DNA from 3 places in the Chryseobacterium sp. GM_Chr_2 genome. Region 2 is predicted to be linked to each of the others. Evidence: riboswitches for the same ligand, from Rfam matches in the RefSeq annotation. Region 2 holds a riboswitch; each other region holds the start of a gene.
What was found. Region 2 has a riboswitch for S-adenosylmethionine ahead of OXQ85_RS11610 (TonB-dependent receptor). Riboswitches for the same ligand answer to the same signal wherever they lie in the genome.
Positions count from the first base shown of each region.

Region 1: linked by a shared signal. The riboswitch ahead of OXQ85_RS15285 (TonB-dependent receptor) and the one ahead of OXQ85_RS11610 (TonB-dependent receptor) in region 2 are both predicted to bind S-adenosylmethionine.
Region 3: linked by a shared signal. The riboswitch ahead of OXQ85_RS16240 (alpha/beta fold hydrolase) and the one ahead of OXQ85_RS11610 (TonB-dependent receptor) in region 2 are both predicted to bind S-adenosylmethionine.

Region 1 is NZ_JALNUD010000010.1:77,410-88,519, forward strand. It holds gene OXQ85_RS15280 (RagB/SusD family nutrient uptake outer membrane protein) at 1-792, opposite strand, end outside; gene OXQ85_RS15285 (TonB-dependent receptor) at 809-3,718, opposite strand; SAM riboswitch class I at 3,802-3,899, opposite strand; gene OXQ85_RS15290 (type II 3-dehydroquinate dehydratase) at 4,300-4,707, shown strand; gene pckA (phosphoenolpyruvate carboxykinase (ATP)) at 4,871-6,490, opposite strand; gene OXQ85_RS15300 (GYDIA family GHMP kinase) at 6,619-7,524, opposite strand; gene fabD (ACP S-malonyltransferase) at 7,534-8,409, opposite strand; gene OXQ85_RS15310 (LysM peptidoglycan-binding domain-containing protein) at 8,460-10,391, opposite strand; gene bshC (bacillithiol biosynthesis cysteine-adding enzyme BshC) at 10,430-11,110, opposite strand, start outside.
Region 2 is NZ_JALNUD010000006.1:170,911-182,020, reverse strand. It holds gene OXQ85_RS11615 (alpha-amylase family glycosyl hydrolase) at 109-2,946, shown strand; SAM riboswitch class I at 3,334-3,441, shown strand; gene OXQ85_RS11610 (TonB-dependent receptor) at 3,537-6,080, shown strand; gene OXQ85_RS11605 (amino acid permease) at 6,085-7,386, shown strand; gene prfA (peptide chain release factor 1) at 8,045-9,130, shown strand; gene OXQ85_RS11595 (hypothetical protein) at 9,206-9,892, shown strand; gene OXQ85_RS11590 (prolyl oligopeptidase family serine peptidase) at 10,033-11,110, shown strand, end outside.
Region 3 is NZ_JALNUD010000011.1:71,079-82,188, forward strand. It holds gene OXQ85_RS16235 (glucosidase) at 1-2,343, opposite strand, end outside; SAM riboswitch class I at 2,532-2,639, shown strand; gene OXQ85_RS16240 (alpha/beta fold hydrolase) at 2,704-3,648, shown strand; gene OXQ85_RS16245 (ACT domain-containing protein) at 3,645-5,183, shown strand; gene OXQ85_RS16250 (O-succinylhomoserine sulfhydrylase) at 5,322-6,521, shown strand; gene OXQ85_RS16255 (homocysteine S-methyltransferase family protein) at 6,586-7,596, shown strand; gene metH (methionine synthase) at 7,688-10,354, shown strand; gene metF (methylenetetrahydrofolate reductase [NAD(P)H]) at 10,386-11,110, shown strand, end outside.

The DNA.
Region 1 (11,110 bases), on a different contig from region 2:
TTCTTTATATTTTTCAGCAGTCATTAAAGCATACCCGTTTCTTGCTACTTTTGCGGCAGCAGCAGCTTTTGCCCAATCACCTGTATTCAGATAGGTTCTTGCCAGCAATCCGTTCACCACCGATCTGTCGATTTTATCTTTATTGTTTCTCGTGTAATTTTGAAGCAATTGATCAGCATCTGTTAGATCACTTTTAATCAGCGTATAAATTTCTTCTAACGTTGCTCTTTTATTCGGCTTAGATTCAGTGGTTGTAGGTTCTGTATAAATCGGAGCCGTTAATGCCGTTTTATCTTTTAAATAACTGAACTGATAAAAACTCGCCAAATTCAGATAACAAAAAGCTCGAAGTGTTTTTGCCTGACCTTTCACCTGATCTTTCTTTTCCTGACTTCCCTCTGCCGCATCAATTCTTGTAATCACATTATTCATGTTGTTGATGGTAGAGTACAGCAAACTCCAGATGAAAAGGGCACGACTTCCTGTATTATTGCTTAAATCTGAAAATGTATACGCTGTGGGGAATCCGTATTTATTGGTTAAAACCGCCACATCACTTCCCATCGCATCGCTCGTTCTCAGTACGGTTGAATATCCGATGTTGGAATATGTTGTTCCATCATCATTAAATTTCGCCCAAGTTCCATTGATTACCGTTTCTGCATTATCAGCCGTTTTAAAAACTTCTGCTTCATTGGCCTGATTGGTCGGCGCCGTTTCCAGTTCGCTTTCACAGCTTGCCAGTGATAAGATCGCGATAATGGCAAAAGATAGATATTTTATTTTTTTCATTGTTTTAATTTTAAGATTAAAGAGTTGCCTGAAGTCCGAAAGTGATGGTTCTCATCGCCGGATATCTGTAATACGTTGTTCCATCCAATGATTGCTCAGGATCCATTCCTTTATGTTTGTAAAACGTGAGTAAATTTTCCCCCTGAACATACACTCTGAAGTTTTTCAAGCCCAATTTTTCAAAATAATTCGATGGAAGTGTGTATCCGATACTTACATTTTTCAATCTTGCATACGTTGCAGAATATAAAAATCTCGATGAGGTTGAAGTCCAGTTATTGGTTGTTGTGCTCAAAATAGGAACATCCGTATTTGTATTTTCAGGCGTCCATCTGTTGACCATTTCGGCGCTCCATGCACGTCCTGCCAAGTTTCCGTTGGACATGATGGATGTATAATCGGTATCCAAAATCTTTCCTCCCAATCTAAAAGTCAGTAAAGCGGAAAGGTCGAAGTTTTTATAATTTAAGCTTGTTGTTAATCCTCCCATTAATTTAGGAAGCGCCGAATCCTGAATTTCTCTTGCCGCTTTAGCATATTCGGAAGTGGTACCTTCCACTGTTTGTCCGTTGGCATCTGTTGTAATGGTCTTCCACAAAGGTTTTCCGTTAGTTGGATCTACACCTGCCCAAGTCGGAAGATAGAAATCGTAAACCGAACCACCCACAGTTAATAATTTTGTCCCGCTGATGATAGAAGACTGAGGAAGTTTTGTGATCTTGTTGTTTAATGTACTTAAATTCACATCTACATTCCATTGAAAATCATCGGTTTTTACAGGTGTTGTGAATAATGAAAATTCAAAACCGGTATTCTGCATCGTTCCGATATTGGCTTGAAACCCTGTAAATCCTAATGACGGCGCCAACGGCATTTCAAAAAGCAAATCCTGACTTTCACGCTTGAAATATTCTACATTACCTTTAATTCTGTTGTTCAGAATCGCAAATTCAAGTCCGATATTTAAATTAAGATTCGTTTCCCATTTCAAATTTGGTGTCGGAAGACTGCTTGCAACGGTTCCTGCTTCTCCTAAATTGTTGTAAAATCGATATAAACTCTGATAAGCATAATAGGTTTTAAGCTTGTCATTTCCCTGACCTCCGTAACTTGCACGAAGTGTCAGCTGATTGAATATATTCAAATCTTTAATAAAATCTTCATTCGACGCTTTCCACGAACCACCGACAGACCAAAACGTTCCCCAACGGTTATCTTGAGAAAATCTCGAAGAAGCATCTGACCTTACCGATCCTGAAATGAAATATTTATTCTGATAATCGTACTCCGCTTTACCTAAGAAACTTAGCAATCCCAACTGATCGCTGTTTCCTGTGAAACCACCCAATAAAGCTGCAGCGTCTGGTTCATAATAATACGGAAGTGAAAACTGAGATCTGTTTCCGGAAATCGTCTGATATTCATAATGATAAAACTCCTGCCCTGCCAATAAATTCACATGATGCTGACCGAATTTTTTATCATATGTTAAAATATTACTTGTGGTATAAGAAAGCGTTCTGGAATTTGTTTTAGTGACCGAACCGCCAATTTCAGTTCCTTGCCCTAACAGAGAATTGGTATAATAATGACCGTTATAATTCACCAAATCAACTGAAAAACTGGTCTTAAATTTTAGTTCAGGCAAAAACGTAAACTCAGCAAACCCCTTTCCTGAAAAGTTATCTTCTCTGTTTTCGTTTTTATCTAAAGGTAAAGTTGCTGCTAAATTCTGATTTTGTAAAGCGCTTGTTGGTCTGTATTTTCCGAAATCATAAATATAATTTCCGCCTGCATCAAGTTTATAGCTTCCGTCGGTATTTCTTTCATAGTAAGGATAAAATGAAGGAATAATACGCCCGACATTGATAATATTTTCAGAACTTGAATCCGAAGAAGCCGGAGCCAATTGAACGCTGTTGGTAAAGCTTAAATTCGCACCAACATTCAGCCATTTTTTAACTTCAGAATTTAATTTTAATCTTGTACTGTATTTTTTGAAACCAGATTCTATGGCAATTCCTTTATCATCTAAATAACCTAAAGAGAAATAATAGTTACTCTTTTCGTTTCCGCCACTGAAATCCAAATCAACCTGATTTCTAGAAGCCACACGTTGAAGAACATCTGCCCAATTGTCATTCCACAAAGCTTTTGCACCTGCCAACAATTTTCCGTCTGTTCCTACAGGTTTTGCAAAACTGGCTCCGTAAGGATTGATTCCCAAAGCATTCACCAAACCGTCTGTTGCCATCTGAGCCGCCTGCTGTGGAGCAATATTATTCGCAACATAGCCGTTTCTCATTGCCTCCCAATACAATTCAAAATACTGATCAGTATTTACCTGAGCATAATCTTTCACCGCTCTCGAAGAAAAACCCTGACTGATATTAAAATTGATCTTTGATTCTCCTTTTTTACCCGATTTGGTCGTAATGATGATTACTCCGTTTGCCCCTCTCGAGCCATACAACGCACTTGCAGAAGCATCTTTCAGTACACTCATCGATTCAATATCATTTGGGCTGATGGTGTTGATATTTCCATCAAAAGGAAGTCCGTCTACCACATACAAAGGATCGCTTGAAGCACTTATTGAGCCAATCCCACGAATACGAACCGAAGCTACAGACCCCGGCTGGCCAGAAGCACTCACCGCCTGAAGTCCGGGAACCTGACCTTCCAACGCTTTTGTAATATTGGTAACTGGTCTATTGTTGATTTTATCACTGGAAATTGTGGAAACCGAACCCGTATAGCTATTTCTTTTCGCTTTTCCATACGCCACAACAACTACTTCGTCTATCTCTTTTTCCTTCAGGGTATCTTTTTTTATTTCCTGACCTTGTACTCCGATAATTCCCAAGAAAAATACCGCGACAGGTGGAATCCAAATCTTAGAATTAAATGAATTTTTATTAATCATAATCAATTTTGTTTAACATTAATTAAAAATAAACCTTTTACAAAAAAGACAACAACAAGCACCAATAAATAGGATTAAATTATTGCTTATCTTTCCTTTTTAAGGCTGAATGTAACACCTTGCCCAAAGCAGGTTGTTAAGATTTCATAGGGTCAGTTCCCTCCATCTTTCTTTATAAGCCGATCGAAATATGGTTGCAAATCTAAAAACAAATAGTCTACAAAACAAGTAGACTTTAAAATTTTTGATTATAATTTTATGAAAATTAAGTTAAATTTATTTTAAAAACCACCAAAATAGACACTTATACAAATTGTTAAATTTTCAAATATGAGAAATATCATTAAAAATAATACAATGGATAAAAATTACATTCAAGACTGAATTAGGATTAAAATTCATTACGCAACCCTCGTCACTCCGAGTAGATTTTTACAAAAAAAATCGTATCGAGAAGTTTTGCTGTGGAAATAGAATTTGTGTTTCTGTTCACTGGTTCTCGATACATTTTTCTCCGCTTCGCTGCGAAAAACACTCGAACTGACGAAGGGAAATTCAAAAAAAGTTTTTAATTTTATGTTATGAAAATTTTAATTGTAAACGGTCCTAATCTTAATCTGTTAGGTACGCGAGAACCAGAAATTTACGGAACGGTAACGATGGAAGATTATTTAGAAAAATTACAATCTGAATTTTCTACGCATGAAATATCTTATTATCAATCAAATATTGAAGGTGAATTGATTAACCGTCTTCAAAAAGATGATTTTGATGCTTTGGTGATTAATCCGGGAGCGTTTACTCATTATTCTTATGCTATTACAGATTGTTTAAAGAATATTCAGAAGCAGAAAATTGAAGTTCACATCAGTAATATTTACAAGAGAGAAGAATTTCGTCAGAAGTCGGTAACGGCAGCAAATTCTGATGCTGTTTTATCAGGTTTTGGAATGGACGGATATCGATTGGCAATTTTGAGTTTGAGGTAATTTCATAGAGATAAAAATTGATAAATGCTTCGACAAGCTCAGCATGACAGTCCTAATACTAACTGTGTAATTATTTAACAGTCTATTTTTAGCGAGGTCCTGCTGAACTCTGCCGAAGCATTTAAAACATAAAAAAGCCTCATCAATGATGAGGCTTCCTAATTTAGTTAATTGCTTGTTGCTGTAACTGAGGACCGGAAGCAATAAGCTTTTTGCCCTCTTCGGTGTTACAATATTGTTCAAAGTTTTTGATATATCTTGAAGCTAAGTCTTTCGCTTTTTCTTCCCATTCAGAAACTTCGTTATACGTATTTCTTGGATCTAAAATCCCTTCAGAAACGTTTGGTAATTCTGTAGGAACTTCAAGATTCATAATTGGAATTCTTGTTTTAGGAGCATTTTCAATAGATCCATCGATGATAGAATCAATAATTGCTCTTGTATCTTTCAAAGAAATTCTTTTTCCTGTTCCGTTCCAACCTGTGTTTACCAGATATGCTTTAGCACCGTGTTCTTTCATTTTACCGATCAATGTTTTTGAATACATTGTTGGGTGCAATGTTAGGAACGCTTCACCAAATGCTGGAGAAAATGAAGGTTGAGGTTCTGTAATTCCTCTTTCTGTACCGGCTAACTTTGAAGTATAACCACAAAGGAAATGGTACTGTGCCTGATCTTCATCCAAAACAGAAACAGGAGGCAATACTCCGAAAGCATCTGCAGAAAGATAAACGATCTTACTCGCGTGTCCTGCTTTTGAAGGCAAAACAATTTTATTAATATGATAAATCGGATAAGAAACTCTCGTGTTTTCTGTGATAGATCCATCTGTATAATCAGCAATTCCGTCGTGAACCACTACGTTTTCTAGAAGTGCATCTCTTTTGATTGCTCTGAAAATATCCGGTTCTTTTTCTTCTGAAAGATCAATTACTTTTGCATAGCAACCTCCTTCATAATTAAATACTCCATTGTTGTCCCAACCATGCTCATCATCACCAATCAGATATCTTTTCGGATCTGCAGACAAAGTAGTTTTTCCTGTTCCTGAAAGACCGAAGAAAAGAGCAACATCTCCTTCTTCACCTACATTTGCAGAACAGTGCATAGAAGCCATCCCTTTCAAAGGAAGGTAATAATTCATCATGGCAAACATCCCTTTCTTCATTTCTCCACCGTACCAGGTTCCTCCAATGATCTGAAGTTTTTCGGTAAGGTTGAACATCACGAAGTTTTCAGAGTTTAATCCCTGCTCTTCCCAGTTCGGGTTTGTAGTTTTAGATCCATTGATTACTGTGAAATCCGGTTCTCCAAAGCTTTCCAACTCATAATGAGAAGGACGGATGAACATATTCGTAACGAAATGCGCCTGCCACGCTACTTCAACGATGAACCTTACTTTTAATCTTGTATCTGTATTCGTTCCGCAGAATGCATCTACAACATAGATTTTTTTAGCATCAGAAAGTTGGTTCAGCACTAAATCTTTACAAGACTGGAAAATTTCCGGAGATGTGGGCAAGTTTACTTTACCGTGCCAAAAAATCGTGTCTTTTGTAACATCATCCTGAACTATGTACCTGTCTTTAGGTGAACGACCTGTGAAAATTCCTGTTTTTACTGATACTGCACCAGATTCGGTAAGCTCAGCTTTCTCAAAGCCTTGATTTTCAGGAGAAACTTCAGCCTGATACAATTCTTCATACGAAGGATTATAAATGACTTCATAACTTCCTTTAATCCCTAATTTTTCTAAATCCTGGATGATTTTAGCGTGTTTCATTTTACTTATATTTTCTATTTCAATATTGGGGTTCAACAAAATTAATATTAATTAATTGTTAAAAGTGGTTTAAATATAATGATATAAGTCAGAATGGCAAATAAAAAAACAAGTTTGTAACAAACTGATTACAAACTAATTAAATCTTTCCAATTGAAAATTGTGCGAAAACCTTTCTCCCAAAAATAGTCCTCAAAGCCATCAAATTTTGAGCTCATGACAAAATCTCCACCCCAGGCTCCCAAACTTTTCACAAAAACAGGGATATCTGCAAAGAAACGCTCTCTAACTGTAGGAATTTCAAGGAATTTCGAAATTTGTTGCTCATGAATTAACATTAGTTCAGAAAAATTCCCCAATTCATTACATACTAAAATATTTCTTGTAAGATTCGAAAATTCATCAACCAGTTTTTGAGACTTTGTTTTAGACTTGTAAAAATTGATTCCTTCACGGCTATCCTGCTTCTGATTCAAATGAATAAAAATCAATTCATCTTTAAAAGAAGGATTGAAATTCGTCCGTTCATATGTAATCTCAGGTTTGCTTTGAAACAGCACTGCAGATTTCTCTTTTGCCACCGCAATATCGTATCCGCTGCCGCCTAAACTGATTGAATTTAAATGAAAAGGATCGATCTCAGCCCATTCCGCAAGATTAGTCATTAATGTAGAGCTGCTTCCCAAACCGTAATCTGCAGGAAACTGAAGGTTGGTTTTTAAATGATACGTAAAATCGTTCTTAAATTTGATTGTAGAAAGTGACTGAACATTTTTTAAGGTTTTTAAAATAAATTCAGCACTTGAAGTAATATTGGTCTCAATGATCTGCCAGTTTTTATAATCGATGACAGCTTTTAACCATAATTTGTTTTGATGATAGGCCTCCCAGAAAATAAGAGATTTCCCATCGTATTTTTCTTCAAAATAAAACTCTTGTCCCAGCTTGGTAGGTACCGCTAAGACAAGAGCTCCATCCATTGCGAAATATTCTGAAGTAAGCATCAGCTTTCCCGGTGAAAATATCTCGCCCATATTTTTTATTTAGATTGCAGAAGCAACAGATACAGACCCGTCGATTTTCTTGATCAATCCCTGAAGGGTTTTCCCAGGACCTACTTCAATGAAGTTATTAGCCCCGTCTTTGATCATATTCTGAACAGACTGCGTCCATTTTACAGGACCTGTTAATTGTGCAATAAGATTATTTTTAATCTCATCAGGATCAGTAATCGCTGTAGTCGTGATATTCTGATACACAGGAATTGTTGCTTTTCTGAATTTTGTTTTTTCAATCGCAGAAGCTAATCTCTCTTGTGCAGGCTGCATTAAAGGAGAATGGAAAGCTCCATTTACGGGTAGCAATAATGCTCTTTTTGCTCCGGCTTCTTTTAATTTTACGCAAGCTTCTTCAACTGCTGTTGTTTCACCGGAAATTACCAATTGCCCGGGACAGTTGTAATTTGCAGGAACCACAATACCGCTGATTGTAGCACAAATTTCTTCCACTTTAGCATCTTCCAATCCTAAAATTGCCGCCATAGAACTTGGGTTGGCATCACAAGCCGCCTGCATTGCTTTTGCTCTTTCGGAAACCAGCTTCAAACCGTCGTCAAAAGATAAAACGCCATTGGCAACCAATGCTGAAAATTCTCCTAAAGAATGTCCTGCCACCATTTCAGCGCCAAGACCGTTCACCGCTTTAAGAGCCGCTACTGAATGTATAAAGATCGAAGGTTGCGTAACCTCAGTTTTCTTAAGATCCTCATCCGCTCCATTAAACATAATAGAAAGAATATCGAAACCTAAAATTTCATTGGCAGATTCCATTAAGTCCTTAATGTCTTTTCTAGAATCGTATAATTCTTTTCCCATTCCTACGAACTGAGAACCCTGCCCAGGAAATACAAGTGCTTTCATTTAATAATTTAAAATATTTTGCAAATATAAATATAATGTTAATAATATCCTTACGGAACTAATCTGATTACTCTATAACCAGTATTTACATAAGCACCATTTGCTTTGGCTTTTACAAACTCAAACTTGGTAGCCAACTGAGTCTGAACCTTATTCATCTGTTTGAAAATTTCTCCTTTTTTGTTTTCTCTGGTTAACATATCGTTCACGACATCGAAACCAACAATAGCATATTTAGGAGGTGTTTTACAATATTTGCCCTTATAAGCCGCCAGAATTTCTTTTTCAAAACTTCCGTCGGTATTGATCTTTCTGTCCATCAAATAAACCAGATTTGCCTGGCTAAGGTCATCTACTTTTTTCTCAAAGCTTGGGGCATAATACATACTGAATGCTTTTACTCCCTGAACTTCTTTAGACAAAGCGATCACCTTATTCGAGAATGCTTCACCCGCCGCGGAATCTGCATTGGCTAAAATCGCGATTACCGGAGCAGACTGCCCTGTCATCATATTTTGATCCAACTGAATATCTGCTGCAGAATTCACGATCGTTACTGTTGGACTTTTTAATGTTTTTTCAAGACCTGCTTTAATGTAGTTGGCATTTTCTTTTTTAGCATCTGCCACTACATAGATTTTTTGGTCTGAATAAGAAGCTTTCACTTCCTCAACAATTTTATCAGCATAAGTTTGATCATTCGTTTCAACGATAATCAAATTGCTGTAGTTATATAATTCCGGAGAGTTCGCAAAAGGCGCTACAATCGGGATTTTTTGATTTTTAGTAAAATCCAGAACATCTACCACATTCGACTTGAAGAACGGCCCGATAATTAAATCTGTATTATCAGGATGCAATTGCGTTAAAGAATTTCTGAATGTTGCTTCGTTTCCTGAATCTACAATTTTAACCTCAAGTTTCTGTCCGTTTCTAGCATTTCTTTCAATCGCTAACTTCGCTCCCGTAAGGAAATCCATAGCCATTGCTCTGTACTGCGTTTCGTTGGTACTGTATCCGAAAGGAAGCATCAATACAACACTTAGCGCATCACCATTTTTCTTAACGTAAGCAGGATCCAGCTTTTTAATCTTTAAAACCATTCCCGTTTTTAAACCATGAGAAAGATCTGGGTTTAGCGCGATTAACTCATCAATTGAAATTCCGTATTTATTCACAATTGAGAATACGGTATCACCTTGCTGAACGGTATACGTTACAAAATCATCAGCAGTTGACGTAGCATTGGCTGAAGATCTTTCGTTTCCTGAATCTACTTTAGTTTTTGAATTAGAAGAAGATTCAGCAACCGGAGTTGTATTCGATTTTTTTATGATAATACTTTCTCCAGGCTTCAATCCTTTTTCCTCCAATCCCGGATTCAAAGCGAAAAGTTCCTGCTGAGAAATATTAAACTGTTTTGAAATTCTGTAATAATTATCTTTTGCCTGAACAACATAGTTTTCACCATCCGCAATCGGAGTTGGAGTTTCTACTGTTGACTGTTCTACAGGTTTAGGTGTTGAAACTGCTGCTACAGCCTGCTCGCCACCATATTTTTTAATGCTTTCAAGAGGTAAAGTGATCTCGTCGCCAATCTTCATGTGAGAATCCAGTTCAGGATTCATTTTTCTAAGATCAGTTTCAGAAATACGGTATTGCTTTGTAATTCCGTAGATCGTTTGTTTAGGCTGCAAAACAATTTTTCCAACCTGCGAAGTGCTGGTTGCTTTTGGTTTTTCAACTACAAGCGTTTTTGGAGCTGAAGTTGTAGTTTTATCATTTTTCACCGATAAAACATCACCAATTGCCAATTTGCCGTCTTTAAACTTCGGATTCATTTTCAGCAATTCATCTACAGTCATGCCGTATCTTTTTGCAATATTATAAGGATTGTCTCCTTTTGCAACAGTGTGCGATTTCTGAGCAGATACACCCAAAACCATACATAAACTGGATAGAATAAAAAACCTCTTTATCATATTCGATAATTATAATTTACAAAAATACTTCTTTAAAATTAAATGACAACAATTATTAATTTTGAATCTTGAACCACCATTTCTTCCCAACAATTTTCAAGCCATGCATATCCATAATCTGCGAAGAAAACGCTAAAATTATAAACCCTTTCCTGCCAAGTTTTAGAAGGATGTACATCTAAAAACAGATTTTCCAGTCTTTCTAACATTTCGCTCTGTTTTATTTTTTCTGCGTGAAGAAGACGTTTTTTCAGTCTTTTGAATGATTTCAGTTGTCGAACTTCCTCCGCTTTCACCATATTTCCGAAAGATTTCTCCGTGGTTTCTGCGATATTTTTTAATTCAGAGAAATGATTAATTAGAAGATTTTCTTTTTCATCCAACAATTTCAAAATAGCGTTATCGTCTAATATTTTGTTATTCGTAATCGTTGTGAAATTCTGGAAAAAGTCTTCTACTTTCAAATTCAATTTCTCGATTTTTCCAACTGTTTTTTCTTTCAAGAATAACATTGAATTTCGAGGAATTAAAATTGGAAAAGGAATATTGATGGTGTTGAAATAATCTTTTAATTCCAACCAATACATGATTTCGGCATTACCTCCGATATAAGCTAAATTCGGCAACACTGTTTCCTGATATACCGGACGCATCAACGCATTCGGACTGAATTTTTCAGGATGATTTTCAAGCTCATTAAGAATTTCTTCCTCTGTAAA
Region 2 (11,110 bases):
TTTGCATACTATTTTAAGCACTGAGTTATGTCTTTTCCGACTGAAATATGATTATTTGTTAAAAAATAAATTATTTTAGTATAGTACTAACAAAAAAATTAAAACTTTATGAAGAAATTTTATTCGGGTATATTGTTGTTTATCATGGCTCTGGTTTTTGGGCAGATCAACTATACAATTACACCAAATCCGTTCAATGAGACGGATCAGATTACCTTAACGGTTCCCGGAGATCAGATCGATGAAGCCGCCTGGGGAGTTACCAATAACGCGATATATATTTGGACTTGGTCTTTGGATGCTAATTACCAAAACAGTCAGGATTGCCCTACAAACGGACAATGGGGAGATTCCAACGATGCGAACAAGTTGGTATATAATAACGCGACAGATTCATATTCCTTAACTTTTACGCCAACCACTTTTTATAACCGAACCGGAATCGGAAGATTCGGATTTTTATTAAAAGATAAAACAGGAGGACACCAAACGGGAGATAGTTTTGTGAATGTTGGAGTTTTAAATTTAAATCTTACCAATCCTCTTGCAAATAGCTTGACATCGGTTCCTGTAGGGAATTCAATCAATGTTACAGCAACTACCAATGTGAATTCAACTTTCCAGCTAAAAGCCAACGGAACAGTTGTGAATTCGACATCAACGCCTTCCAATTCCTATTCTTACGCCTATACTGTGACGGGAGATGCTAATATGGAACTGATTGCTACGGAAGGTTCTTCATCTAAAAATGCAACATTTACTTTACAAGTTCCTAGAAATGTTGTTTCTGAAGCAATTCCGGGATGGATAAGACAGGGAATTAATTACAACCCTACAGATAATACCAAGGTGGGATTGGCTTTGTATGCGCCATTTAAAAATTTCGTTCACATAATCGGAAGTTTCAATAACTGGGCGGTGAATGATGCCTATTTAATGAAAAGAGATACGACAAATCCTGATCTATACTGGATTGAATTAAACGGACTGACTCCTCAGCAACTGTATACTTTCCAATACAGAACTAATGATTTGAAAAAAGTGGCAGATCCTTATTCACCACAGATTTTATCTTCTTATGATGATCAATGGATTTCGGCTACTACTTATCCGAACTTACCAATATTTCCTACTGGACAGGATTTTGAGGTTTCAATGTTTAAAACAGGTCAAACGCCTTACAATTGGCAGGTAAACAATTTTCAGCGTCCGGCAAAAGAGGATCTTGTAGTATATGAATTGTTGCTAAGAGATTTTACTCAGGAAAAAAACTGGCAGTCTTTAATTGCTAAAATTCCTTATTTGAAAGGATTGAACATTAATGCAATCGAACTGCTTCCTATTATGGAATTTGATGGAAATCTGTCTTGGGGATATAATACGTCTTTTCATTATGCTTTAGATAAAGCCTATGGGACGCCGGAAAAATTTAAGGAATTTGTAGATGTTTGTCACCAAAATGGTATTGCAGTGATTCTGGATGTTGCTTTCAATCATGCAACGGGTCGTTCTCCGTTGGTAAGACTTTGGAATGTTGATCCTGATGGCGACGGCTATGGAGATGTGGCAGCTAACAATCCTTATTTTAATACGGTTCCCAAACATTCGTATAATGTATTTAATGATTTTAACCATACAAGTCCCTCGACTAAATATTACGTTGAAAGAACATTGCAGCAATGGTTAACTGAATATAAAATCGATGGATTCCGTTGGGATTTGACTAAAGGTTTCACTCAAAACTGTTCTGAAAATGATGAAAACTGTACCAATGCTTATCAACAGGACAGGTTAGATATTCTTAAAGATTATGCCGATAAACAGTGGGCGCTGGATCCGAATTCTTATATGATTTTTGAGCATTTGGGAACAGATCAGGAAGAGCAGCAATGGGCTAATTATAAGGCATCGGAAGGTAAGGGTGTAATGATGTGGAATAATCAGAATGGTTCTTATAACCAAAATACGATGGGTTATAAGGAAAATAGCAATTTCGACAGAATGGATCATGAGCTTCATGGGTTTTCGCAAATGAGAGCGGTTGGATATGGTGAAAGTCATGACGAGGAAAGACTGATGTTTAAAAATCTTGCGTATGGTGCGGTGAATGGTTCTTATGATGTTAAAAACTTAAATACGGCACTTGATAGAATGAAAACTTTTGGAGCTACATTTTTTACAATTCCTGGTCCCAAAATGATCTGGCAGTTTGGTGAATTGGGGTATGAGTTTAGCATCAATAGATGTGCAGATGGTTCTATTAATAACGGTTGCAGAACCGATGAAAAACCAATTGCATTCACTTTAAACTATGATACAAGTGCCAATAGAAAGGCAGTTTATGATACTTGGGCTAAAATTATCAACATTAGAAATGCACATCCTGTTTTTAAATCTAAAACATATACAGTTGAATCCAATAACTTAACAAATGATCCAAACGGATTGATTACAAGGATCTTCGTGTACGATAATACGTTGACTTTGGGAATTAAAAACGTTGTTGTATTGGCGAATTACACAACGGCAACTCAAAATGTTGTTCCGTATTTTCCTTATACTGGGCAATGGCAGAATTTAATGGACAATTCAATCTTTACAGTGGCTTCTACAACGACTCCGATTTCTCTTCAACCGGGAGAATTCAGAATTTTCGGAAATTATACGGGAACGAATTTATCCACAGTCAATGTGAATGCAGAAAATACATTATCGCTTCAAATTGGGGATAACCCTGTAAAAAATGGTTTGGCTAAATTAATTTACCACAAAGCGAAGAATGGGGAGATCTCAATCTACGATATGAGTGGAAAAAAGATGGATTCATTTAAGCTTACCAATGAAAACGGAACATATGAATTGAAAACAAATTATCCTGCGGGATCATATTTAGTTCATTTAAAATCAGATACAGGAATTGCAATTCAAAAAATGATTGTGAAATAACCTGTGGATAAGTCTGAGGATTACCATACAAAGAGGTCACGCAAGTGATCTCTTTTTTTGTTTGTCCACACTTTTTTCACATTTAAATTAATGCTTATTCATAAGAAACTAACGGCTTTTCAACACGTAATTCACAGGGTTTTCCGCATAGAAATTCACAAATTTTTTGGGCTTGTTAATAGCTTATTAAGACGTTATCCATATCTTATTCACATTTAAAAAATAACTTGTTAATATTTGAATTTTGATAACTCACATGCAATTCACGCCTAGCTAACAGGTAATTCACGCGTTATCCACAACTTATTCACAATCGAAAAAGGATTCAAAAACAGTAAAAATTTGCGATTTTTTGTCAATTAAAATTAATACTCTACCTTTGCACTAGATTTATCAAGAAAGGTGGAGGGATTTGGCCCTGTGAAACCTTAGCAACCGACACATTTCCAAACGTGTAAAGGTGCTAATTCCAACCCAATCGGGGGAAGATAAGTGAAGCATATTCTTAATATTTTTCCATTTTCTTGACGGTCTTTGTAGGCGGATTTTGATCCGTTCGGGTTTATTATTAATTTTGCAAAAAACAAGAGATGAAGAAACTAAGCATTTCTATATTATTGCTTGGAGCGGTTTTCGTATCGGCTCAGGAACAGGAAAAAGAAAAACAAATTGAAGACGTTATCATCGTCGGAAACCGAAATGCAAAACGCACAAAGCTGGAAACTCCAGTTCCAGTAGATGTTATCAATATCGAAAAAATACAAAAATCTTCACCGCAAATTTCCGTTCAGGATTTATTGAATTACGTGATTCCGTCGTTCAATGCAGTTCGCCAGTCAGCTTCGGATGGTACAGAACACATCGATCCGATGACATTGCGAGGAATGGGACCGGATCAGGTTTTGGTTTTGGTGAATGGAAAAAGAAGACACACAACGTCTTTGGTGAATTATCAGAACACAGTTGGGAACGGTTCTGTCGGAACAGATTTGAGTACAATTCCGGTCATTGCCATCGACAGAATTGAAGTATTGAGAGATGGAGCAGCAGCGCAGTACGGTTCTGACGCGATTGCGGGAGTTATCAACATTATTCTGAAAAAAAATATTGGCGGATCTGCAACTCTTAATTATGGAATTACAGGGAGAAATGATGGCGAAACTTACCAAGCCGGAGCGAACTACGGAACTTCTTTGGGTAAAAAAGATGGTTACATCAATTTATCTTTACAATTAAATTATAGAGGAAAAACGACAAGAACGCAGAATCATGATTTGATTATTTACGATCAATCAAATCTGAATGTCGTTAATAATGGGGGAACAATTTCAGCTAATGGAATAGTTTTACCAAATGTTTCACCGATTGCCACCGGAAGTTATGGGAATTTTTTTGCTTATCCATTTGCCGATCCTGCTGACGGAGGAACAGGTGCGCAAATTTCAAGGGCTTATGATGATGCTTTAATTGCTCAAAATGGATTAACTCGCGACGATTTCAATTTCCAAATTGGAGATGCACAAATCAAACAGGCGCAATTGTTTTTTAATTCAGAATATCCGATTAATGATCAGTTTAAATTATATTCTTTTGGAGGTTTCAGCATAAAAGAAGGTCAGGGATACGGTTTCAGAAGGCTTCCAAGCGAAACTTCGAATAATGTACCATCCATTTTTCCAAATGGTTTTCAGCCGACTTTAGGATCGAAAGTGTACGATTTTTCTTACGCTGTAGGAGCAAAATACAACAAAAACGATTGGTTTTTTGATCTAAGCAATACGTTCGGAAGCAATACTTTCAATTATGATGTGAGCAACACGGTAAATGCTTCATTAGGCGCAAAATCTCCGACAAGTTTTGAAGCAGGGGCGCACAGTTTCCTTCAAAATACAGTTAATCTTGATGTTTCAAAAAATATTAAAAACTTCAACATTGCTTTCGGTGGAGAATTCAGATTCGAACAATATGAAATCAAATCCGGACAAGAATCATCATATGCGAGATACGATATTTACGGAAATGTTGTAACAGCTTCAACGCCTTCTGCTGATATTATCGGAGCGGGAGGATCTCAGTCATTCATTGGTTTTTCACCGGAAAATGCTTTGAGAAAATCAAGAACTTCGACCGCAGTTTATGCAGATGTTTCTTATGATTTAAATAAAAAATTTAATGTTGATTTAGCGGGAAGATTCGAAAATTATTCAGATTTCGGAAGCACTTTGAATGGTAAATTGGCTTTGAGATATGAATTTGTAAAGAACTTTGCGATTCGTGGAGCGGTAGGAACTGGTTTCCGAGCGCCGTCTTTACAGCAGCAATATTTTAATAATTCTTATGCGGACATTTCTACAACAGGAAATTCCATCGTTACAAAAGGAATCTTTAATAATGACAGTGAAGCGGCAAGAGCTCTTGGTTTTGATAAATTAAAACAGGAAACATCTGTCAACGGAAGCGCCGGATTTACCCTAAGACCTGCAAGAGGTCTTTTCGTTACGTTGGATGGATATTTAATTAAAGTGAAAGACAGAATTGTCATCACAAGTAATATTACCGACGACAGATTGGCGGTTTATGGTGTAGAAAGCGGAAGGTTTTTCGCCAACGCAGTCGACACGGAAACAAAAGGTGTTGATTTGGTTGTTTCATACGACTGGAAATTAGGTGGTGGAAATTTAAACATCAATCTTGCCGGAAATTATACGGAAACAAAAATCACAGATTTCCATTTCCCGGCAAATCTTCAAACACCTCAAGATGAATTTTTCGGACCGGATCAAATTAATATCATCGAAAGTTTATCACCAAAAACAAAAGCAACGTTGGGCTTAAATTATGGAATTGGTAAATTTAATTTCCTGGTGAGAAATACGTATTTCGGAAAAGTGATCAGAGATGGATATCCTTTCGGCGGTGTTCAGGAATTTACTCCAAAAGTTGTGACGGACGTGAGTGTTGGTTATGATTTTACGAAAAATATTAATCTTACAATCGGTGCAAACAATGTTTTCGATGTTTTTCCTGATCTTCAGATCTATGAAAATTCGTATTATGGTGTTTTCAAATATGCTCCGGTTCAAATGGGAACATTGGGGAATTATTTCTTCGGAAGGCTTAATTTTACATTTTAATTAAATGGAATCTACTTCACACCAGATTGGCTGGAAAACCGCCGTTGCCATTGTCGTTTCGAATATGATCGGGACGGGGATTTTTACAACATTGGGTTTTCAGTTGGCAGATATTACAAATACATACAGCATATTCCTACTTTGGGTCATCGGGGGAATTTTGGCTTTGTTTGGAGCTTTTTGCTATGCCGAATTGGGATCTCATTTTAAAGGAAATGGCGGAGATTTTATCTATTTAAAAGAAACCTACCATCCGCTTTTGGGATATTTGGTAAGCTGGATTTCCCTGATTATCGGATTTTCGTCACCCGTCGCATTGGCGGCTTTGGCGATGTCGAAATATCTTTCTGCTTTCAATTTTTCTTTTGGAAATGGTTTTGCTATTGGTGTGATTTTTTTGGTTTCTATATTTTTATCCTTTAGTTTAAAAGCTTCAAGCCGATTTCATAATTTTTTTACTTTTATTAAAATTGCCTTTATCATTGTTTTAATTATTCTCGGAGTCGGACTTTCAGAATCGGAAACCATCGGAAATAGTTTAAATTTAGATAATTCCTGGCAAAAAGAAATTATGCTTCCTGCTTTTGCAACTTCTTTGGTTTTTGTAACGTATTCATACATAGGATGGAATTCTGCATCTTACATTGCAGGAGAAATAAAAGATGTTCAAAAAAATCTTCCCAAATCACTGATTGTCGGAACGGTTTTCGTAACTGTTTGCTATCTTTTGGTGAATTTTATCATGCTAAAACACGCTCCCGTAAATCAATTAGCTGGAAAAGAAGATGTGATGGGAGAAGCAGCAAACAATATGCTCGGTTACACTTTCGGAAAAGTAGTGAATGTTTTTATCGCTTTGCAATTGATCGCAACCATCAGTGGATATTTATGGGTTGGATCGCGTTTAACACAGGCTTTTGCAAAGGAAAATAAATTGTGGAAAAGTTTGTCAATAACCAATCAAAAAGGAATTCCGGTTCGAGCGATTTTTGCTCATGCAGCCATTGCAACTTTGATTATTTTAACGGGAAGTTTTAAAGAAATCTTTGTGTACACGGCTTTTATTCTTCAATTATTTGCGAGTCTAGCAATTTCTACGGCTTTCTTTATTAAAAAAAGTGACCTAAAAATATTTAAATCAAATTTATTTTACATTTTCCCGACGGTTTTTCTTTTGTTTAGTGTTTATATTTTGTATTTCACATTTATCCACAATCCAAAGGAAAGTATTATTGGATTGGGAATTGTTGCTTTGGGAATTGTTCTTTACTTAATTGATAGGAAAATTACTAAGCCTAAAGCCTAAAGCTTGATTCTTGATTTTTTTGAATTATTAATATTATTTACGGTAAAAGTCTTCGACTCCGCTCAGACTGACACTGGCTTAATTGGGTTTTAAATATCAAATATTTAATTAAGCAGTTAATATTAGCGATGTAATCCTGAGCGAAGTCGAAGGATCTCTTTCGACATAGGAAGCTGAAGCGTAAAGAAAATAAAATCTGTGAATGTTAAGAAAATTCTACTGTTTGAGCGCGAGATAAATTCTGTATCGAAGAACAAATCTTGAAATCGCGCGAGTTTTAGAATTTTTAGAGAACAGAATTTATTTTTAGCATTCAGATTCCAAGTCTTGAACTTTTCGTTCTTTTGTTTCAAGACAAAAGGACATTCACAATTTTAAAAACTGTTTATATTCTTCCAGAATGACAAAAATACTGTTGATTTAATTTAAAAAATCAGCTATCATTTGCTGAGTGAAACGCCCTTGCGAACAAAAAATATTTTCAATAATTTCAAATAAAAACTTAGCGAACTTTGAGTTAAAAATAGATTCTTCACTACGCTTTCGCTTCATTCAGAATGACAAACCGCAATATTTTGCGAGAAAAAATAATGTAATGCGATGGGTTATTGAGTTTTGAATTAATAATCCGTATCTTTGCACCCACAAAATTTTCATAATGTCTAAATCATTAATTCCAAAATTAGAAGCTATAAAACAAAGATATAATGAGGTTGCAGACCTTATTATACAGCCTGATGTTATTTCTGATCAGAAAAGATATTCTTCTCTGAACAAAGAATATAGCGATTTGGGGAAAATTGTAAGAGTTTACGATCAATATAAAGGAGCTTTGGATACGATCGAAGAGTCCGATGAAATCATTGCTGACGGATCAGACAAAGATTTTGTTGAATTGGCAAAAATCGAGAAAAACGAAGCGTTGGAAAAAATTCCGGGATTGGAAGAAGAATTAAAAGTATTATTAATTCCTAAAGATCCTGCGGATGATAAAAACGTAATTGTCGAACTTCGTGCGGGAACAGGTGGCGATGAAGCTGCTATTTTCGTGGAAGATGTTTACAGAATGTATTCTATGTATTTCAAAACGAAAGGATGGAGACATGAAGTAACAGATTCTAACGAAGCTGCAAAAGGTTACAAAGAATTAATCATGAAAGTAGAAGGCGAAGGCGTTTACGGAGTCATGAAATTCGAATCGGGAGTTCACCGTGTACAGCGTGTTCCCGAAACGGAATCTCAAGGTAGAGTTCACACATCTGCAATCACAATTGCCGTTCTTCCGGAAGCTGAAGAAGTCGATTTTGAACTAAATCCAGCTGATATCGAAATGCAGACTTCGCGTTCAGGTGGGGCTGGTGGTCAGAACGTTAACAAGGTAGAAACTAAAGTTCAGTTAACCCACAAACCTTCAGGCTTGGTAGTTGTTTGTCAGCAGGCACGTTCTCAGTTAGCAAACCGTGAACTAGCAATGGAAATGTTGAGAACAAAATTGTATGATATCGAATTGCAGAAAGTGCAGGGAGATATTGCTGCACAACGTAAATCCATGGTTTCTACGGGTGACCGTTCTGCAAAGATCAAAACGTATAACTATCCGCAAGGAAGAGTTACCGATCATAGAATCAACAAGTCTATGTACAACTTAGATGCGTACATGAATGGCGATATTTCTGAAATGATCGATGCAGTAATCATGGCAGAAAATGCCGAAAAAATGAAAGGAGAAGAAGAAAACTTTTAAAAGAAAATTACACTTATAATGCTCTTGAGATTCAAGAGCTTTTTTTTGCTTAAACACTGAGAATTAATATAAACTATGGGATGGATCAAAAATGTGCTGTTACTTACAGTACTGATCTGTGTTCAGAATCTGAGGGCACAGACGAATGTTTTAAAGCCTGACAAAGTATTTGATTTGTATTTTAATGCTTTTGTAAAGCACAACGATCAGTCATTAACAGAACTTAATGATTATCTTAAAAATTTTATTGGCGAGGAAGGTCTCTATAAAGTTGATATGAAAACTGCCTATCGTGAAGAACTGAAAGGACTGACCAATCTGTTTCTATCCGGATTTTCGGAAAATGTAGCTAAAGAATGCGAGCCGGATGTTAAAAATTACTTCAATGCACTTTTTGATAGATTTAAATCTGCGCGTTACACCATTAAAAATATGGAAACGATGCGAAACGACTATTCTCAAAGTCAGGATATTTCTGAAGTTTATTATGAGGTGATGGTAAAAATTCCGGAAAATAAATCTAATATTGATCTTAAAAATGGAAAGAAAATCAGCGCTAAAGAATTGAAAATCTACTTGAAAGATATAACGAATCAATTATTGAGTGCCAATAAAGAATTTTCTCTTTCGGAAAAATTTAATCTATATCAGATTTATAAAAATGATAAAGTTTATTACTGGAATGGAGGCCCTCAGGAATTGTTGTGGAAGCTGAATAATTTCTATTTTCAAAATTTTAATTCAAACAAAATAAAACCTTAAATAAAATGAGCTGCTGTTTTCAGTAGCTTTTTTTATTTCCGATAGTTTGCGTATTTTTGAGAAAATCGTTCGAAATGAATTTTAGACCTATTTTATTAACGGCTGGCGTTTTGTTTTCAGCAACTTTTTATTCTCAAAAAATGAATTATCCTAAAGCATTAAAAGGAAATCAAACCGATACCTACTTCGGAACTTCGGTTGCTGATCCGTTCAGGGATTTGGAAAATGATTCCCAAGCCACTAAAAAATGGGTGGATGAAGAGGTGAGCTACACTCAGAATTATCTTTCAAAAATCCCTTTCAGAGATAAAATCAAAGATCGGCTGAGAGATATCTGGAATTATGAAAAAATTTCAGCACCTTTCAAAGAAGGCGATTATACATATTATTATAAAAACGACGGATTGCAGGCGCAGTCGGTTTTATACAGAACCAACAATAAAACAAAATCTACGGAGGTTTTCTTAGATCCTAATAAATTTTCAGATAAAGGAACCACTTCTTTGGCGAATTTATCTTTCAATAAAAAAGGAAATTTAGCGGCATATTCCATCTCAGAAGGCGGTAGCGACTGGAATAAAATCATCATTATTGATGCGATTACTAAAAAGCAGATCGATGAAACATTGGTGGATGTAAAATTCAGCGGAATTTCATGGAGAGGTGATGAAGGCTTTTATTATTCAAGCTATGATAAACCTAAAGAAGGAACGGTGCTTTCAGGAATGACGGATAAGCATAAAGTATATTTCCACAAATTAGGTACAAAACAATCAGCAGATCAATTGATTTTTGGTGGTGAAAAGACTCCGAGAAGATATTTAAGCGCGGGGGTTTCTGAAGATCAGAGATATTTAATTATTTCTGCTGCGAATGCCACCAACGGAAACGAATTATACATCAAAGATCTGAAAAACGGAGGTGATTTCGTTCAGATTAACAAAGGTTTCGACATCAATGCGAGCATTGTAGATACGGAAGGAGACAATTTGTTTATTTTCACAGATAAAAATGCTCCGAATATGCGTTTGGTAAAGACAAGCATTAAAAATCCATCTCCTGAAAACTGGATAGATGTGATTGCGGAAACGCCAAATGTTTTGGGAATTTCTTCAGGTGGTGGTTATTTCTTTGCGACATATATGATTGATGCTATTGATCAGGTGAAACAGTATGACAAGACTGGAAAATTAGTAAGAGAAATTGCGCTTCCGGGCA
Region 3 (11,110 bases), on a different contig from region 2:
TACTTTCAGGCTGTTTCCGTAATAAAAATGAAAACGCTGCAAACTTTCAACAATTAAAAAGTTGATTGGGAACCAAATCGGTCCGCGCCAGTTGCTATTTCCGCCAAACATTCGGCTGTCACTTTCTGCAGGCGTGTAATAAACCACATTTTCATTACCATGAACTGAAAATACAAACGGATTTTCTTCATATACTTTTGACATCGCACGAATTCCATATTGACTTAAAAACTCGTTTTCGTCAAGCATTCTTGTTAATACTTTTGTTAAACGGTTCTTACGGAGAATACTCATCAGGTGCTTTCTTCCGTGACCTTCCTCATCCCAATGTGAAACAAGTTTTGTTAATTCAGGTTTATTCTTTAGAACCCATTCCATTCTTGCTTGGAAATTCGGCATTTTTTCCAATAAATGATGGTCTACAATTTCTACTGCAAACATGGGAATTAAACCAACGATACTTCTCAATCGCAAAGAAACGCTGTCTCCATTTCCCAGTTGAAGTACATCGTAGAAAAATCCGTCTTCTTCGTTCCAAAGACCTTCTTTTCCGTCACCCAGATTTTCCATGGCTTCGGCAATATAAAGATAATGCTCAAAAAATTTGATCGCCATATCTTCATACACCTGATAATACTGAGCGAGTTCCATGGCGATTCGCATCATGTTCAGCGCGTACATCGCCATCCAGCTTGTTCCGTCCGCTTGCTCCAGGTGTTGTCCGTCTTGTAAAACTGTATTTCGGTCAAAAGCACCGATATTATCGAGTCCAAGGAAGCCTCCACCAAAAATATTTTTGCCGTTTTTATCTTTTCGGTTGACCCACCAAGTGAAATTCAGCAATAATTTTTGGAAAACTTTCTCTAAGAATAAAAGATCGGGCTTTCCGTTTTGCTTTTCATCAATTTTAAAAACTCGGAAACAAGACCAGGCATGAACTGGCGGATTGACATCACTCAAATTCCACTCGTAAGCCGGAAGTTGCCCGTTCGGGTGCATATACCATTCCTTTGTTAATAAGAGGAGCTGTCCTTTCGCAAATTCAGCATCAATAATTGCAAACGGAACACAGTGGAAGGCTAAGTCCCAGGTCGCATACCAAGGATATTCCCATTTATCGGGCATGGAAATAATATCTTTATTATGAAGATGATTCCATTCCGTATTTCTTACATAATTGTTGAAGTCTCTCGGAGCTTCGAAATTCGGATCACCTTTCAGCCATTTTCCGACATTGTAATGATAAAACTGTTTGTTCCAAAGTAGACCTGCAAAAGCCTGTCTTTGTACATTTTTTTCATCGTCGTTCGTTACATCATTCTGAATTTCATTATAAAATTCATTGGCTTCATCAATTCTGTTGTTTAAAATTTCATCAAACTGAGAAAAAGGATCATCCAGTTCGTCGGGCGACAATCTGAAATCAAAAGTTTTAGATGCTCCCGCAGCAATTATTTCATCTACTATAAATGAAGCTTTGGAACCTCTTTTTTCAGGATTTACGGTATTGCTTCCGTAAGTGATATAATCGTTAATTCCGTCTTTATAATAGGTATTTCCGGGATACGGGGAACCATATAATTTCGGAGCATTGGTTTCATTATCACAGAAAACACTTTCCGCATTCATATTTCGCGAATACAGTTTTTTGATGGAAATACTGTCGTGATTAATATTGATACAACCTTCCTGAGCAGCATTGGTTTGTCCTTTATACGTGTTATAGCCCCATTTCCAGTTATTTCTGAACCAAATCGTAGGTATCACCACAATAGGCGCATCCATCTGACTTCTGTTGCAAACCGTAACGCGAACCAAAATATCATTATGTTCAGCCTTGGCATATTCAATAAAAATATCAAAATATTCATCGTTATCAAAAATTCCTGTGTCGATAATCTCGTATTCAGGTTCTTTTTTGCTTCTTCTGGCATTTTCGGCACGAATATCATCATAAGGAAATGCGTTGATAGGATATTTGTACACCAGCTTCATATAGCTATGGGTAGGCGTATTATCCAGATAATAAAAAATTTCCTTAATGTCTTCTCCGTGATTTCCCTGAGGGTTGCTCAGCCCGAAGAATCGCTCTTTTACCCTTTTATCTTTCTTGTTCCAAAAGGATAGGGCAAAACAGAAAAGCTGTTTCACATCAGAGATTCCCGCAATGCCTTCTTCCCCCCAACGATAGGCGTAGCTTTCTGCGGAATTATGATTGGCGAAATTCCATGCATCGCCGTTGGAGCTGTAGTCTTCCCGTACATTTCCCCATTGGCGGTTGCTTACGTAAGGTCCCCAGTTTTTCCAGTTTTTATCTTGTAATCTTTGTTTTTCGGCAATCATATTTCATCAATTTTCTATACGAAGTTAGTTTTTTTGATAAAAAATTCCAACTTTACGAATCTGAAAAATAGTTAACATTGCTTTGAAAACCTTTTGTTTATCAGTGTTTCGAATATTAAATTAAATTTTTATAAATATTTAAAAGAAATGTTTTATCTTTGCACCATTCGATCATTCAAATATTGAAAATGTTATCAAGAAAGGTTGAGGGATTAGACCCTGTGAAACCTTAGCAACCCTTTGCGCAAGCGAAGAAGGTGCTACGTTCTACCAAAATTATTTTGGACAGATAACTACTGAATCTTTTTTCAGCCATTTCCTGTGGCATTTTCAATTGTATTATCAAAAAGTATAATAGAATTGAAAACAGAATTAAACTATATTAATCTTTCGTATCAAACAAATTCCGGTAAGGAATGTCATATCTTGTTGAGCTATCAGCTTTTCGGGCAAGAATTGTTTTCGTCACCTATCATTTTAGTTAATCATGCTTTAACGGGAAATTCTAATGTTTCCGGTGATAAAGGCTGGTGGAAACAATTAATTGGTGAAGGTCAGGTTATTGATACAAATAAATATACGATTCTGTGCTTCAATATTCCCGGAAACGGATTTGATGATTTTTTAATTGATGAATACGAAGATTTCGCGCCTTCAGATATTGCTAATATCTTTTTACAAGGACTTGAAAGTTTACATATTACAAGTTTATACGCCATTGTTGGGGGCTCTTTGGGAGGAGGAATCGGTTGGGAAATGCTGGTGAAAAAGCCAAATCTTGCCGAAATTTTCATTCCTATTGCCTGTGATTATAAAACCCACGATTGGCTTCACGCACAATGTCTGGTTCAGAAATTTTTATTAAATCAAGAAAATGAACCTTTGCAAAAAGCAAGAATTCATGCCATGTTGTGTTACCGAACACCGGAATCGTTAAATGATAGATTTCAAAATAAATACAATCAGGAAAAACAAAGATTGGAATCAGAAGATTGGCTGATTTATCACGGAAATTCTTTAAACGAACGATTTAGTTTAAAGTCTTACAAGCTGATGAATCATTTACTGATGAATTTGAATGTTGATGAATCTCAATTGGAAAAAATTCAGGCACGAATGCACATGATCTCTGTAGATACAGATTTGTTTTTCCCGGCTTCTGAAATTCGAAGGTGTTTTGAAAAGCTGAAAGAGAAAAAGGAAAATGTTTTTTATCACGAGATCACCTCAATTCATGGGCACGACGCCTTTTTAATGGAATATAAACAATTAAATAATATCATAAAACTTATTCTGAATATATGACAACATCAGATACGATAAACATTTATCGAAACAAAGCGCTGGTAAACTTTGAAGGGAAAGACTTTTTAGGACACATCGGCATCGATTCCCGAATTTTCAAAGTATTAAATGAAGAAGGAATAAGCGTTGGCGTAATTTCTCAGCAGGCGATTGAAAACGGAATTTCTGTTTTGGTAGATGAAAAAGATGCGGAAGATGCAGTGCGTGTGCTGCAGGAAGAATTTAAAAAAGAAAAATCGAACGGGGCGGTAAGCAATATTTACAATATCAGTAATGTGGCGGTTATTGGTTTCGTTTCGGAAAATTATAGCAAAATACTTTCTGAACTTCAGAGAAATAAAATATTTCCGCTTTTGTTGAATCAAATTGCTTCGGCGGGAAGAGTAAATATCGTGGTAACCGATAATCAGACAGAAATTGCAAAAAATATTGTTGAAACTGAAATTTACGGAAAACCGAAAGTCGTTCATTTAGCATTGATCGGTCACGGAAATGTGGGCGGAACGTTGGTGGAACAGATTTTAGATTCTGAACATGATATTCTGAAACGTAAAAGATTACAGTTGAAAATTGTAGCCATTGCCAATTCAAAGAAAATGGCTTTGAACAAAGGCGGTTTTGGAAGCGACTGGAGACAGAAGGTTAATTATTCTCAAACAGATTCCAGCATTGAAAGCCTGATCGGATATGCAAAAGAGCACCATCTGGAAAATCTGGTAATGGTAGATAATACGGCGAGTAAAGATTTTGTGAAGCATTATGATGCGTTTGTAGATAACGGTTTTGATATTGTTTCTTCCAACAAAATTTATAATACGCTGCCGATTGCCACTTATAGAAATTTAAGAAAATCTTTAGAGAAAAATAAAAAGAAATATTTATACGAAACCAATGTTGGTGCAGGTTTGCCATTAATTGATACGATTAAATTGCTACACCTTTCGGGAGAGAATATCACAAGAATTAAAGGAGTTTTCTCAGGAACATTGAGCTATGTTTTCAACAATTTTTCGTTGAGAGAGGATAAGTTTTCCACAATCATCAACGAAGCGCTGGAAAAAGGATATACAGAGCCGGATCCCAGAGAAGATCTGTCTGGAAGCGATGTTGCCAGAAAATTATTGATCTTGGCAAGAGAATTAGATCTGATTAATGAATTTGAAGATATTAACATTCAGAATTTGGTTCCTGAAAATTTACTTTCTGTTTCAAAATCAGAATTCCTTTCAAGACTGGAAGAATTAGACGAAGAATATCAAAAAATTAAAGAAGATCAAGAACCGGATCATGTGTTAAGATATGTTGGAGATCTTCACGGAGATTTGCAGAAAGAAAAAGGTGAGTTGGATGTAAAATTGATTTCTGTACCTGCAACCTCTGCTTTAGGACAGTTAAAAGGTTCAGACTCTATCTTCGAGATCTATACCGAAAGTTATGGTGAAAATCCAATCGTAATCATGGGAGCCGGAGCCGGAGCTAAAGTAACGGCAAGAGGTGTTTTCGGAGATATTTTAAGAGTAAGCGAAACGAAATAATCAATGAACCCGAAGGGTTCAATATCAATAGCCGTAGGTGAAACCTATGGAAAAAATAAAAATATAACAGTAAAGTAATGTATCAGTTTGAATAATAAGATTTTAAATTAATATATTTCTAAAAAGATAAATAAGTTTATGAGCGAAAATTTTCAACCAGAAACTAACAACGAGCAACTTTCAAATTTTGAAACGCTTGCCATCAGAACCCAAACCGAAAGAACTCAGTTTGACGAGCATTCAACGCCATTATATCTAACATCCAGTTTTATTTTTCAGGATGCGGAAGATATGAGAGCGAGCTTTGCAGAAGAAAAACCGAAGAATTTATACAGCCGATTTTCAAATCCAAATGTAACGGAATTCACAGATAAAATTGCTAAAATGGAAGGTGCTGAAGCAGGCTATGCTTTCGCAACGGGAATGGCAGCGATTTATTCAACATTTGCGACTTTGTTAAATGCTGGCGATCATATCGTAAGCTGTCAGTCGGTTTTCGGATCTACGCACACATTGTTTACAAAATATTTCCCGAAATGGAATATTGAAACAACTTATTTCAAAGCCGAAGATGCGGAAAATGTTGAAAAATATATACAACCGAATACGAAAATTTTATATCTGGAAACACCAACAAATCCTGCGATTGAGGTTTTAGATTTAGAATTTTTCGGAAAAATAGCAAAAAAGCATAACTTAATTTTCATTGTGGATAACTGTTTCGCAACACCATATTTGCAGCAGCCGATTAAATATGGAGCCGATATTGTTGTACATTCTGCAACGAAACTAATTGATGGTCAGGGCCGTGTGTTGGGTGGAGTAGCAGTTGGAAGAGAAGATCTGATTCGTGAAATTTATCTTTTCGCAAGAAATACAGGTCCTGCAATGTCACCTTTCAATGCTTGGGTATTGTCAAAAAGCTTGGAAACTTTAGCGATCCGTGTTGAAAAACATTGTGAAAATGCGTTAAAGGTAGCTGAGTTTTTAGAAAGTCATCCAAATGTAGATTTGGTGAAATATCCTTTCCTGCCATCTCATCCAAGTTATGAAGTGGCAAAAAAGCAAATGAAATTAGGTGGAAATATCGTCGCATTTGAAATCAAGGGCGGAATTGAAGGCGGGAGAAACTTTTTAGATAAAATTAAAATGTGTTCCCTTTCTGCAAACCTTGGTGATACGAGAACAATCGTTACGCATCCGGCTTCTACAACGCATTCTAAATTGTCAGACGAAGAAAGAAATGAAGTGGGAATTACAGCAGGCTTGGTTCGTTGCTCGGTTGGTTTAGAAAATGTGGATGATATTATTGCAGATTTGAAACAGGCATTGGATTAATGGCGAACCCGAAGGGTTCAATAATAATAACCGTAGGTGTAACCTATGGGAAAAAATATAAAAAATGAAAAATTCAGAACAACTATACAAAGCATTATCCGAAAGAATTTTAATTCTCGACGGAGCGATGGGAACCATGCTTCAGCGATACAAATTCGAGGAAGAAGACTATCGTGGCGAGCGTTTCAAAGATTGGGAACATCCGGTAAAAGGAAACAACGATCTACTTTCTTTAACGCAGCCTCACGCTATTGAAGAAGTTCACAGAAAATACTTAGAAGCTGGAGCTGATATTTTGGAAACAAATACATTTTCCGGAACGACGATTGCAATGGCAGATTATCACATGGAAGAGTTGGTGTATGAACTGAATTATGAATCTGCGAAAATTGCAAGAAAAGTCTGTGATGAATTCACCGCTCAAAATCCGGATAAGCCGAGATTTGTAGCAGGTTCTATCGGGCCAACCAACAGAACGGCAAGTTTAAGTCCAGACGTAAACGATCCGGGTTACAGAGCCATTACGTTTGAAGAATTGAGAGTTGCCTACAAACAACAGTGTGAAGCTTTATTAGACGGAGGTTCAGATATTTTATTGGTTGAAACTATTTTTGATACCTTAAATGCAAAAGCTGCTTTATTTGCGATTGATGAAATTCAGGATGAAAGAGGAATAAAAATCCCGATCATGGTTTCAGGAACGATTACCGATGCTTCGGGAAGAACATTGAGCGGACAAACGGCAGAAGCATTTTTAATCTCCGTTTCGCATTTGAATTTATTAAGTGTGGGTTTCAACTGTGCGTTGGGTGCAAACCAATTAACTCCGTATTTGGAAACTTTAGCTCATAATTCAGAATTTGCTGTCTCGGCATATCCGAATGCGGGTTTACCGAATGCTTTCGGTCAGTACGACGAAACTCCTGACGATATGGCAAGCCAGATCAAGGAATATGTTGAAAAAGGATTAATCAATATTATCGGAGGTTGCTGCGGAACAACGCCGGAACATATCAAAGCAATAGCCGATCTTGTTGAAAAATATGAACCAAGAAAGGTTAATGTAACAATATAATAATTTATCAAGGTAACAATCTTCTTAAAGAATCTATTGGTGAACTACTACATTAATAGACTGTTACATTGATACATTGGTAAATTAAACTATGAAGTATTTAAGATTGTCGGGGCTTGAGCCTTTGATTATTACGCCGGAAAGTAATTTCATCAACGTTGGTGAAAGAACCAATGTTGCCGGTTCAAAGAAATTTTTAAGATTAATAAAAGAGGAGAAATATTCTGAAGCTCTTGATATTGCGCGTCATCAGGTTGAAGGTGGGGCGCAGATTCTTGATGTCAATTTCGATGACGGATTGATTGATGGAAAAGCTTCGATGATTAAATTTTTAAATTTAATTGCTTCCGAACCGGATATCGCAAGAATTCCGATTATGGTCGATTCTTCGAAATGGGAAATTCTGGAAGCCGGATTACAGGTAGCTCAGGGAAAATGTGTGGTCAATTCTATCAGCTTAAAAGAAGGCGAGGAAGAATTTATCAAACATGCAAAAGCGATTAAAAGATATGGGGCGGCGATGATCGTTATGGCGTTCGATGAGGTAGGACAGGCCGATACTTATGAACGTAGAATTGAAATTTCAAAGCGTTCTTATGATCTTTTGGTTAATCAATTAAATTTCCCTGCAGAAGATATTATTTTCGATTTAAATATTTTCCCTGTTGCTACGGGAATGGATGAACACAGAAGAAACGCCATCGACTTTATCGAAGCGACAAGATGGGTTCGCCAAAATCTTCCGTATGCGTCTGTGAGTGGGGGAGTTTCCAATGTTTCGTTCTCGTTCCGTGGAAATGACACGGTGAGAGAGGCAATGCACTCAGTTTTCCTATATCATGCGATTCAGGCGGGAATGAATATGGGAATCGTAAATCCTGCGATGTTGGAGGTTTATGATGAAATTAATAAAGAACTCCTAGAATTAGTTGAAGATGTAATTCTTGATAAGAGAGAAGATGCCACAGAACGACTTCTTGATTATTCTGAAAAACATAAATCGGTTAAAAAAGAAAAAGTAGAGGATCTGGAATGGAGAACAAAACCATTACAGGATAGAATCACTCATGCTTTGGTAAAAGGGATCGACCGTTTCATCGAAGAAGACGTGGAAGAAGCAAGACAACAGGCTGCGAAGCCACTTCACGTTATTGAAATCAACTTAATGACCGGAATGGGCGTTGTCGGAGATCTATTCGGAAGCGGAAAAATGTTTTTGCCACAAGTTGTAAAATCGGCAAGGGTAATGAAAAAAGCAGTTGCTTATTTACAGCCTTACATCGAAGCGGAAAAAGACGGTTCGAAACCTGCCAACGGAAAAATTTTAATGGCAACGGTAAAGGGTGATGTTCATGATATCGGTAAAAATATTGTGAGCGTTGTTTTGGGTTGTAACAACTACGAAATTGTTGATTTGGGGGTGATGGTTCCTGCCGAAAAAATTATCCAGACGGCGATTGAAGAAAAAGTAGATGTTATCGGATTGAGTGGATTGATTACGCCAAGTTTGGATGAAATGGTATACATCGCTTCAGAATTGGAGAGACAAAATTTAGATTTTCCTTTGTTAATTGGTGGTGCGACGACTTCAAAAGCACATACCGCTGTGAAAATCGATTTAAAATATAAAAATGCCGTTGTTCACGTTAATGATGCTTCTAGAGCGGTAAACGTTGTGAGTTCATTGTTGGGTGACAGAAATAAAGAATATGTTGAAGATTTAAAAAGTGACTATTCGGATTTCAGAGAAAAATTCCTGAACAGACAGGTTGATAAAGACTATGTATCCATTGAAGATGCCCGAAAAGACAAATTTAAAATCGATTGGGAAAATGAAGAAATTTTTACACCAAATCAATTAGGAATTCAGGTTTTTGAAAATCAGGATTTGAGAGAATTATTGCCTTTTATCGACTGGTCGCCTTTTTTCAGAAGCTGGGATCTGCATGGAAAATATCCGAATATTTTGGAAGATGAGGTTGTTGGAGCTCAGGCAAAGGAATTATTTAAAGATGCGCAGGTTATTTTAAATCGAATTTTAGATGAAAAATTATTAACTGCAAAAGCCATTTTTGGAATTTTTAAAGCGAACTCTAATGAAACGGATGATATTTTAATCTTTGATGAAAATAATGAGCAGAAAGTAAAATTCTTAACATTAAGACAACAAGCTCAACGTTCAAAAGGAAAAGATTATTTGGCTTTAAGTGATTTTATTGCACCTCAAAGTTCAGGAAAAACCGATTATATGGGAGCTTTCTGTGTAACGACAGGTTTCGGAACAGATGAATTGTCAGAGGAATACGAAAAAGCGAATGACGATTATAACGCCATCATGGTAAAAGCTTTGGCAGACCGTTTTGCAGAAGCCTACGCCGAATTTTTACATAAAAAAGTAAGAACGGAATATTGGGGTTATGCGAATCAGGAAAATTTAAGCAATGAAGAATTAATTGCCGAAAAATATAAAGGAATTCGTCCTGCTCCAGGTTATCCGGCTTGTCCAGATCATTTGGAAAAACATGCGATTTGGAATTTGTTAAAAGTTGAAGAAGAAATCGGAGTTTACCTGACGGAAAGTTTAGCCATGTTCCCGACTGCAGCCGTTTCCGGATATTATTTCGGAAGTCCGCACGCGAAATATTTCGGGTTGGGAAAAATTGCAGAAGACCAGTTGAAGGATTATTCGAAAAGAAAAGGGATTTCTCTGCAGGAAGCAAAAAAATGGCTGAATCCTAATTTGGCGGATGGAATTTAATTCAAATAAAAACTTACTATTATAATTAATAATGAAAATCACTGATCATATAAAAAACGCTAACGGAAAAACATTGTTCTCCCTCGAAGTTGTTCCGCCACAAAAAGGAATCGGGATTGAAGATTTATATAAGAATATCGATCCTTTGATGGAATTTAAACCACCATTTATCGATGTGACGACTTCTAGAGAAGAATATATTTACATTGATAAAGGAAACGGCTTGATGGAGCGTCGTATCACAAGAATGCGCCCCGGAACATTGGGTATTTGCGCAGCCATTCAGCATAAATATAATGTTGATACGGTTCCGCATTTGCTTTGCGGAGGTTTTACCAAAGAGGAAACAGAATATCTTTTGGTAGATTGTATGTATCTGGGAATCGATAACATCATGGCTTTGAGAGGTGATGCCATGAAAGGTCACCAATATTTTGAACCCACTCAGGGAGGTCATGCCAGTGCAATGGACTTGGTGCATCAGATCAATGATTTAGGTCGCGGAAAATATCTTCATAATCAGGATGAAGAATGTGAAGAGCATAATAAATTCTGTATTGGAGTGGCCGGTTATCCTGAAAAACACATGGAAGCGCCTTCAATGAATTACGATCTAAAATGGTTAAAACAAAAAGTTGATGCAGGAGCAGATTATATCGTAACACAGATGTTTTTCGATAATAAAAAGTTCATTGAGTTTGTGAAAAAAGCTCGTGAAATGGGAATTACAGTTCCGATTATTCCGGGAATTAAGCC